DNA from 4 places in the Paenarthrobacter sp. NPDC089675 genome. Region 3 is predicted to be linked to each of the others. Evidence: riboswitches for the same ligand, from Rfam matches in the RefSeq annotation. Region 3 holds a riboswitch; each other region holds the start of a gene.

Region 1 (2,193 bases), on a different contig from region 3:
TGTCGCGGGAGCCACGTGATAGTTGGCTCCGAACGGCAGGCCCAGTTTGCCCGCAAGCCTGGCGCTGGGACCGGCCGTGGAGCCGTGGATCCAGAACTGCGGAGACTGGCCCAGGGCGGGAGTGGCCGTGACTTCCTCACCGTGCCTGGTCCGGTATTCGCCGGTGAAGAAGCCGATGATGTCCTGGACGTCGTTCTCGAAATTGTCCGTGTCGCCCGGGAACCGGCCCAGGAGTTCGCTCTGCAGGCGGAACTTCCGGGGAAGGACGGCGCCGAAGATCGGGCGGGCGGCGGGGACGACGAGTCCGTCCACAACGCGCTCCGCGGACTGGGCTTCCCCTGATGGCGCGGGTTGGCCCGGCGCCGGTTCGCTCGGCGACTTGGGCGGACCGGAACGGCCAAAACCCAGATCCAGGCGGTCCGGGAACACCGCAGCCAGCGTTCCTATGCTCTCCGCGATCTGCAACGGGCGGTAGTTGCCCAACAGCGTGGCCGCGGTGCCTACCCGGATCGTCTTTGTCGCCGATGCCACGAGTCCGGCCAGCACATGCGGGGCGGAACCTGCAACGCCTTCGTTGAGGTGGTGTTCGGCCAGCCAGTAACGGGAGTAGCCGGCGGCTTCGGCGGCGACGGCCAAGGCAACAGTGCTGCGCAGCGCGTCGCCGGAGCTCTGGTTGGCTGACACCGGGCTGAGGTCAAGGACTGACAGGGGAATCACGGAAGGCTTCGGCATGTGACGACACTACGGAGCGGAAGGGACGCACCAAAGCCCGTTCGTCACCCGGCTCAACTGGACTCAACGCAGCTCAACCCGGCGCAATGGAAGGTCACAAGAGCCTGCCTATCCAGCGGAAAATGACGAACTTGGCAGCCGCTTGACGCGCTGTTTCCTGCGTTGACTCCCCGCGTCAGGGCCGTTTGTACATTCCTTGGAGCTGCTCCTAGATTCAGTTCCAGGTCAAGAGTCAGCGCGCCAAGGACCGGCTCGCGCTGCGGCAACCCTCAGGCATTAAGTGGCGGGGTGCTCCGGAAACAGACCTGGCCGCGCTCGCGGCAAGTGAATGTCAATCCGGCCGCGCCGCGGCCCGTGAAAGAGAGAAACATGCCTTCCAAACCTGAATTCCGTTCGCGTGTTGTTGCCTTGGAGCTCGACGGCGATGGAGCCCACCCGGCCGCCTGGCGAAAGGCCCTTCATGATCCGCAGGCACTGTTGGGGGGCCGTCGGATCCGTGAGACCGTCCAGGCAGCCGATATCGCGGGGTTCCATGTAGCAACCTTCAAGGACAGCCGGGTGGTGGACAGAGGGACCACCGGAATCCCGAGCCGCATCGACGCCATCCAGAGGGCAGCCTTCGCGGCGCCGATCACCCGCTCGCTTGGGCTGGTCCCCGAAGCAGGCACGCTTTTCACCGAGCCGTTCCATGTCGCCACCCAGCTCGCCAGCCTGGATTATTCCTCCCAGGGACGCGCCGGCTGGCTGGTAAACGCGGACAACCTGGTGGAGGAAGCCCGTTCCGTGGGCCGCTCGACCCTGCCCGCGCATGAAGTGACAAGCGAAGCAGCAGATGTGGTCCAGGCCAACCGCAGGCTCTGGGACTCGTGGGAGGACGACGCCGTCATCCGTGACGTTGCCACGGGCCGCTACCTGGACCGCGACAAACTGCACTACGCCGACTTCGAAAGCGCACGCTTCTCGGTGAAGGGACCGTCCATCATCCCGCGTCCACTTCAGGGCCAGTTGGTGGTGTTCGCCCCCACGGAACTGATTCCCGCCGTCGAAGCCGACGTCGCCTTGGTCTCTGCGGACACTGCCGATGAGCTCGCGCAGGCAGCCCAGGCGGCAGCGGCATCAGGTGCGCAGCGGACGTTGGTTGAGCTCGACGTCGTCCTGGACGCCCGCGGGCAGAGCGCCGCCGAGCGGCTCGCGGAGCTGGATGCCCATGAGCGATGGGTGGGCGGAGCCCGCTATGTGGGAGATGCCCAGGGGCTGGTGGAACTCCTCACCGCCCTCTTCGCAGCCACCGACGGCGTTCGCCTCAAGCCCGCCGTCCTGGATATCGACCTTCCGGAGCTGGCGTACAAGGTGCTGCCCGGACTCCACAAAACCGGACTGGTGACGCCGCCAACGCCGGGGACCACGCTCCGCGAAACCTTCGGGCTTCCCCGCCCGGCCAACCGCTACACAGCGGCCTGA
Region 2 (2,193 bases), on a different contig from region 3:
AATGACGTCGGCGCCGAGGTCGCCGCAGCGCTGAAGCAGCGGGGTGGCGAAGACATTGTCGACGACGACGGTCGCCCCGGCGGCGTGCGCGAGTTCGCTGACGGCCGCGATGTCCACGATTTCCTGCATCGGGTTGGACGGCGACTCAAAGAACACTGCAGTGGTCGGTTGGGAGAGCGCCTCGCGCCACTGATCAAGGTCCGGCCCGTCCACGAAGACGGTCTCCACGCCCCAGCGCGGCAGGATCTCGTTGAGGATCACAAAGCAGGAGCCGAACAGGGAACGCGCCGCAACCACGCGGTCGCCGGCAGCCAGCAGGGCACCCAAGGCGGTGAAGACCGCAGACATGCCCGACGCCGTCGCAAAGCATGCCTCGGTTCCTTCGAGCAGGCGGAGCCGCTCCTGGAAGGTGGCGACGGACGGGTTGCCGTAGCGGGAGTAGACGAAGCGCTCGTCTTCGCCGGTAAACGCACGCTCTGCTGCTGCGGCGGATTCGTAGACGAAGCCGGAGTTCAGGAACACAGGCTCGGCTGTTTCCTGGAAGTTGGTACGGTCAAGGCCACCGCGAACGGCCTGGGTATCAGGGCTCCAGCCGGCGGCGTCAGGATTGAAAGTCACTTTTAGTCGTTCCCCAAGTTGGTAGGCAGGCCGCGGTTCTTCCATCCGTTGACGGTTCGTTCGCCGTAACGGTCGGGTTCACCCTCGAAGCCTTCAAGTACGTTGTAGGCCGTGAAGCCGGCCTGGGTTGCGGCCGTGGCGGCGGCAACGGAGCGCTGGCCGGAGCGGCAGATGAACACAAGCTCTACGCCGTCACCTTCGGGAGCCTGCTGCTGGAGGTCTTCGATGAACCGGGAGTTCGGGATGCCGCCTGCGAGGTTCCACTGGATAAACAGGGGATCGTTCTCGGTGGCTTTGGTGTCCGGGATTCCGATGTGGGCCCATTCGCCCTCGGTCCGGACGTCCACCAGGATGGCGCCTTGTTCAAGTTTGGCCCACGCGTCCTGCGGGGTCAGGTCACCGGCGTAGCTCATGCGTGCCCCTCGAATGCTTCCTCGTCCTCGTAGTTCTCGAGCTTGTCAACGGCGCTCGCCACGGCGGCATCCGCATCGGCAACAGCGGCCGGCAGGATGACGGCCTGGGCAACGATGACGGTGGTGCCATTGAAGGTGGCGGCCGGGCTGCCGTGGAGGACGTACCCCTCGGCCAGGGCGTTGCTGATTCGTTCGCAGAATTCGCGGGTGTCCGGGCCTGTGATCAGGCGGTAGGACAGCTTTTCTTCAGTGGGTTCAGGCATTCGTGGTGCTCCTCAGTCACGCTTGCAGTTCGATGTGTCGAATACGCCGAGTAGTCACCTGAGGCACCCCGCCGCGGGAGAGGGTTGCCGACCAGCAAGTCAGGGCTTAACGCTGGTGCTCATTACTCAAGAAAAAAGTAACATCCACAGCCGTGGCGCCGCATTTGGTGACATTGCCGCCGTCGTCATGTTGCGTAACCGGTGCCTCCGGGAACCCCTTGGAACGGGGCCCAAATGTGACGCCGCGGGAGCATAATTGACGCAGTACGACCCCCTGTAACTTCGCATGAAATCAGGTCGCGGTGAACGGACAAGGCAGTTCTACACTCAAGCCCATGCTTCATTTTGGTTGGTTCGTGGGCCACGGATTCGGTGTCCAGGGCTGGGGAACTCCCGGATACGGACTCGGCTACGACTGGAAGAAACCCGCGCTGTACCAGGAGGCTGTCAGGGCATTCGAGCGATCCGGGCTGGACCTGTTCATCATCGAGGATTCCCTGACCGTCCCCGATACCTACGGTGGTACGGCCGAGGTTTCCCTGGCCCATGCCTCCTTTGCGCCCAAGCACGATCCCCTCGCGTTGGTCCCGTACCTGCTTTCTGCCACGGAACACCTGGGCATCGTCCCGACCGTCAGCGCCTCTTTCTACCCGCCCTTCACGGCGGCCCGCCTCCTTGCTACGCTGCAGCACTTCTCCGAGGGGCAGCTCGGCTGGAACGTCGTCACCTCGGGCAGCGACCTCGCCGCGCAGAACTACGGGCTGGACCAGCAGATCGAGCACGACCTCCGGTATGAGAAAGCGGAGGAGTTCGTCGACGTCGTCAGGCGCCTTTGGCGGAGCTGGGAACCCGGCGCTGTTCTTGAGGATGTGGAGGGCGGCAGGTTTGCCGACCACACC
Region 3 (2,193 bases):
GGTTGCGTCTTCCAAGCGGGAGCCAACCCCGAAGCTGGCGCGCAGCGAACCCGAAGGAAGCCCGAGCCTCTTGAGGAGGGGGTGCGCGCAGAAGCGGCCATCCCGGAGGCCCACGCCGTGTTCCGCCGCGAGATAGGCAGCCACGAGTCCGGCGTCGAATCCTTCGACCGAAAAGTTGACCACGCCGATCGTGTCCGTCGAGTCGCTGAAGATCCGGTGCACTGTGACACCCTCGATGGCCTCCAGGCCTTCCACGAGGTAGGTGCGGATGGCGCTTTCATGCTGGTGCCACGCCTGCTGGTCGAGCCCGGCAAGGACCTGGGTTGCGCGGGCCAGTGTTGCTGCTCCCAACACGTTGGGGGAGCCGCCCTCGTGCCGGGCCGGACCGGTGGCCCAGCTGACGGAATCGAGCCGGGCCTCACGGACTGCGCCGCCACCGGCGAGGTGCGGCGTACCGGCGTCGAGCCAGTCGGGACGGCCAACCACAACGCCTGCACCGAAGGGCGCATACAGCTTGTGGCCGGAGAAGACGATGTAGTCGACGTCGGCTTCGGCGATGTTGATGCGGCGGTGCGGTGCGAGCTGGGCTGCATCTACAACAATCCGCGCTCCGAATTCGTGGGCCAGGGACGCCAGCTCGGCAATGGGCAGGATTTCACCGGTGACGTTGGAAGCACCTGTCACCGCCAACAGGGAGACGCCGCCCTGGGCCAGCTCGTTACGGAGGTTTGCGATGGTGGTGGCCAAGGTGGGTGCCGCGACAACGCTGCGGTGGGGAACACCCTGCCATGGCAGCAGGTTGGCGTGGTGTTCGATGTCCAAGTAGAGGACCTCGCCGGTGGGCTCGCCATTGAGGTGCGGCAGGCAGCCTGCCAGCAGGTTCAGCGAGTCAGTGGTGTTGCGGGTGAAGATCACTGAATCATCCGGGCGGCCGCCGACGAAGTCGCGGACGATGTTCCGGGAGTTCTCATAAACGGAGGTGCTGATCTGCGAGGCAAAACCCGCGCCGCGGTGAACGCTCGCGTAGTAGGGCAGGACCTCGTTCAGGTACGCCGAGACGATGGTCAGCGCCGGCGCGGAGGCGCCGTAATCGAGGTTGGCGTAGCGGACGTGGCCGCCCTGGATCAGCGGAGCCTGGAGTTCCGCGCCGGTTACGGCTGCGAGGGGCCGGACCGCGGGGCCTTCCTCCGCGATGGAAGGCAGGGTGGTGGAATCGAACGTAACTGTGCTCATGTGACCTCACTCAGGAGGGACCCCTCGAGGGGATCCGCGCTTGCCGTATCCGTTCCGGACCGGCCTGGTCGTCACCCGGGGCACCCCACCGCGAATGGAGGGTTGCCGGCCAGCAAACCGGGGTTTAGCGCTGGCACTCGTGACCTGTAAAAGAGATTAAGGCACCCCGCACGCCCGGCACAAAGCCGTCCAGTTTATTAAGCGGATTGTTACGCGAGGGGCGCAAATGGCGCTTTTGGCGAATAAAGTGCGGCGGACACCCCACAAGAAGGGCGCCCGCCGCCGATTATTCAGAGAAGATCGTCAATGCCCGGATTGAGTCTCTTAAGGACTTCCGAGTGCAGGATCGAGTTGGTCGCCAGGGCGTTTCCGCCGAACGGGCCGTCTTCTCCTTCCAGCGAGGTGAACCGGCCACCCGCCTCGGTGACGATCGGCACGAGCGCAGCCATGTCGTACAGGTTCAATTCGGGTTCGCAGGCGATGTCCACCGCCCCTTCCGCAACCAGGCAATACGACCAGAAATCGCCATAGGCCCTGGTCCGCCAAATATCCTCTGTGAGCCCCAGGAATTCATCGAGGTTTCCGCGTTCCTTCCAGCCGGACAGGCTTGAAAAGGACAGGGAGGCATCTGCCAGCTGCGAGACGTTGGATACTTTCAGCCGGGTGGCGGAGGCGAGCGAACGCCCGGTGTAGGCGCCCATCCCCTTCGCGGCCCACCAGCGCTTGCCCAGGGCCGGGGCGCTGACGACGCCCACCACTGGTTCGCCTTCGTCAACGAGCGCGATGAGCGTGGCCCACACCGGCACGCCCCTGACAAAGTTCTTGGTGCCGTCGATGGGGTCGATGATCCAGCGGCGGGAACCGTGCCCGCTGCTGCCGAACTCTTCGCCGAGTACGGCGTCGCGGGGGCGCGAACGCGATAACTGGCCGCGGATGGCTTCCTCTGCGGCTTTGTCGGCA
Region 4 (2,193 bases), on a different contig from region 3:
GCCTTGGAGCATTGCTGCTCAGCTCCGGCCAGGCCGCTGAAACCTTCGCCATCCTCAACATCGCCGAAGCCGGCGACCACGTGGTGGCCAGCCCCAGCCTGTACGGCGGAACCTACAACCTCCTGGCCCACACGCTGAAGAAGTTCGGCATCTCCGTGACGTTCGTGGAGGATCCGGACAACCTTGAGCAGTGGCGGAACGCCGTCCAGCCGAACACCAAACTTTTCTTCGGCGAAGTTGTTTCCAACCCGCGCCAGGACGTTCTGGACATCGAGGGCATCGCCAACGTGGCGCATCAGGCCGGCGTGCCCCTGATCGTGGACAACACGCTCTCCACTCCATACCTGATCCGGCCCATTGAATGGGGCGCGGACATCGTGGTCCACTCGGCCACGAAGTACTTGGGTGGGCACGGTGCGGCGATTGCCGGTGTGATCGTGGATTCGGGAAACTTCGATTTCAGCCTGGACCCGGAGCGTTTCCCGAACTTCAATACCCCGGACCCCAGCTACAACGGGCTTGTCTACGCCCGGGATCTCGGCAAGGACGGCGCGCTTGGTGCCAACCTCTCCTACATCCTCAAGGCGCGCGTGCAGCTGTTGCGGGACCTCGGTTCGGCAGTCTCGCCGTTCAACGCCTTCCTCATCGCCCAGGGCCTGGAGACCCTGAGCCTGCGCGTCGAACGCCACGTTGCCAACGCCACCAAAGTGGCGGAATGGCTGGAAGCCCATGACGACGTCGAATCCGTCGCCTACGCCGGGCTGCCCTCCAGCCCCTGGTACGACCGCGGACGGAAGTATGGTCCCCGCGGCACCGGCGCCGTGGTTGCCTTCAACATCAAGGGTGGCGTCGAGGCGGGCAAGCGTTTCGTGGACGCCTTGGAGCTGCACTCGCACGTGGCCAACATCGGCGATGTCCGTTCGCTGGTCATCCACCCGGCGTCCACGACGCACAGCCAATTGAGCGTTGAGCAGCAGGCAGTGGCGGGAGTTACTCCCGGCCTGGTGCGGCTGGCCGTGGGAATCGAGCACATCGACGACATCATCGCCGACCTCGAGGCCGGCTTCCGCGCAGCCAAGGGCGCCTGACAGGTCCCCTTGCCGAGCCCTTGCGGGCGCCGCCCGGCCCTGACGATTATTCGCCGGGCGGCACCCGCGGGTGCTTCTTTCTGAACGAAGCAGCCCAAAACCGTCACACTGCTGTCACATTCTTCGCCAGAACAGCTGTGTTCTTCCTAAACTCTTAGTCATTAGGTCATGAGTGCCAGTGACAGCCCCGGCTTGCTGGCCGGCAACCCTCCTCCGCGGTGGGGTGCCCCGGGTGAGGACCTGGCCTGCCGCATGAAAGGCGGCGGGCAAGCGCGAGGTTAGGTGTCAAAGGAATGACCATTACTGCTACTGCCCTTCCCACATCGGAAGAAAAAGACGGAACCGTCAAGTACGCCCACATAGGCCCGCTCCAACTCGAAGCGGGCGGGTTCCTTCCCGACGTCGTGCTGGCCTACGAGACCTGGGGGCGGCTGAATGCAGACGCCTCGAACGCTGTCCTGGTTGAACACGCTTTGACGGGCAGCACCCATGTGGCCCGCGGTGCAACCGAGGAAGAGGGCTGGTGGGAGCAACTGGTGGGCCCGGGCGCCACCATCGATACCGATCGATTCTTTGTCATCTCCATCAACATCGTGGGTGGCTGCTACGGCAGCACCGGGCCATCGTCGCCGGCGCCGGATGGCCGGCCTTGGGGCTCGAGGTTCCCGCTGGTTACTTTGCGTGACACCACGGAGGCAGAATCACGCCTCGCCGATGCCCTCGGTATCCAGGCCTGGCACGCCGTCCTGGGCGGTTCCATGGGCGGCGCCCGTGCCCTTGAGTGGGCCGTGACGTTCCCCGAGCGGGTCAAGCACTGTGCCGTGGTTTCGGTAGGTGCGTACAGCACGGCGGAGCAGATCGCTTTCGCGCAGTCCCAGACCCTGGCCATCAGGCAGGATCCGAACTTCAACGGCGGCGACTATTACCACGGTGCCGCACCCGAGGCAGGACTGGCCCTGGCCCGGCGGATCGCCCACATCACGTACCGTTCGGCGCTGGAACTGGATTTCCGCTTTGGCAGGGAAGCGCAGCATCAGGAGACTCCGCTTGCCGCCGCGGTGCTGGGGGAACGAGGCCGTTACCAAGTGGAGAGCTACCTCGACCA

The links. A riboswitch is a leader RNA that binds a small molecule or an ion and turns the genes downstream of it on or off. The one in region 3 is predicted to bind S-adenosylmethionine.
Region 1: linked by a shared signal. The riboswitch ahead of ACIPY2_RS05320 (LLM class flavin-dependent oxidoreductase) and the one ahead of ACIPY2_RS01945 (aminotransferase class V-fold PLP-dependent enzyme) in region 3 are both predicted to bind S-adenosylmethionine.
Region 2: linked by a shared signal. The riboswitch ahead of ACIPY2_RS17820 (DUF1737 domain-containing protein) and the one ahead of ACIPY2_RS01945 (aminotransferase class V-fold PLP-dependent enzyme) in region 3 are both predicted to bind S-adenosylmethionine.
Region 4: linked by a shared signal. The riboswitch ahead of ACIPY2_RS16040 (homoserine O-acetyltransferase) and the one ahead of ACIPY2_RS01945 (aminotransferase class V-fold PLP-dependent enzyme) in region 3 are both predicted to bind S-adenosylmethionine.

Annotation. Positions count from the first base shown of each region.
Region 1 covers NZ_JBIVHM010000002.1:261,151-263,343, reverse strand. The annotation lists gene ACIPY2_RS05325 (LLM class flavin-dependent oxidoreductase) at 1-732, opposite strand, end outside; SAM riboswitch class IV at 956-1,065, shown strand; gene ACIPY2_RS05320 (LLM class flavin-dependent oxidoreductase) at 1,102-2,193, shown strand.
Region 2 covers NZ_JBIVHM010000009.1:83,501-85,693, reverse strand. The annotation lists gene ACIPY2_RS17830 (O-succinylhomoserine sulfhydrylase) at 1-618, opposite strand, end outside; gene ACIPY2_RS17825 (rhodanese-like domain-containing protein) at 621-1,031, opposite strand; gene ACIPY2_RS17820 (DUF1737 domain-containing protein) at 1,028-1,294, opposite strand; SAM riboswitch class IV at 1,308-1,421, opposite strand; gene ACIPY2_RS17815 (NtaA/DmoA family FMN-dependent monooxygenase) at 1,597-2,193, shown strand, end outside.
Region 3 covers NZ_JBIVHM010000001.1:410,646-412,838, forward strand. The annotation lists gene ACIPY2_RS01945 (aminotransferase class V-fold PLP-dependent enzyme) at 1-1,233, opposite strand, end outside; SAM riboswitch class IV at 1,265-1,378, opposite strand; gene hisN (histidinol-phosphatase) at 1,524-2,193, opposite strand, start outside.
Region 4 covers NZ_JBIVHM010000007.1:174,360-176,552, reverse strand. The annotation lists gene ACIPY2_RS16045 (bifunctional o-acetylhomoserine/o-acetylserine sulfhydrylase) at 1-1,088, shown strand, start outside; SAM riboswitch class IV at 1,253-1,367, shown strand; gene ACIPY2_RS16040 (homoserine O-acetyltransferase) at 1,382-2,193, shown strand, end outside.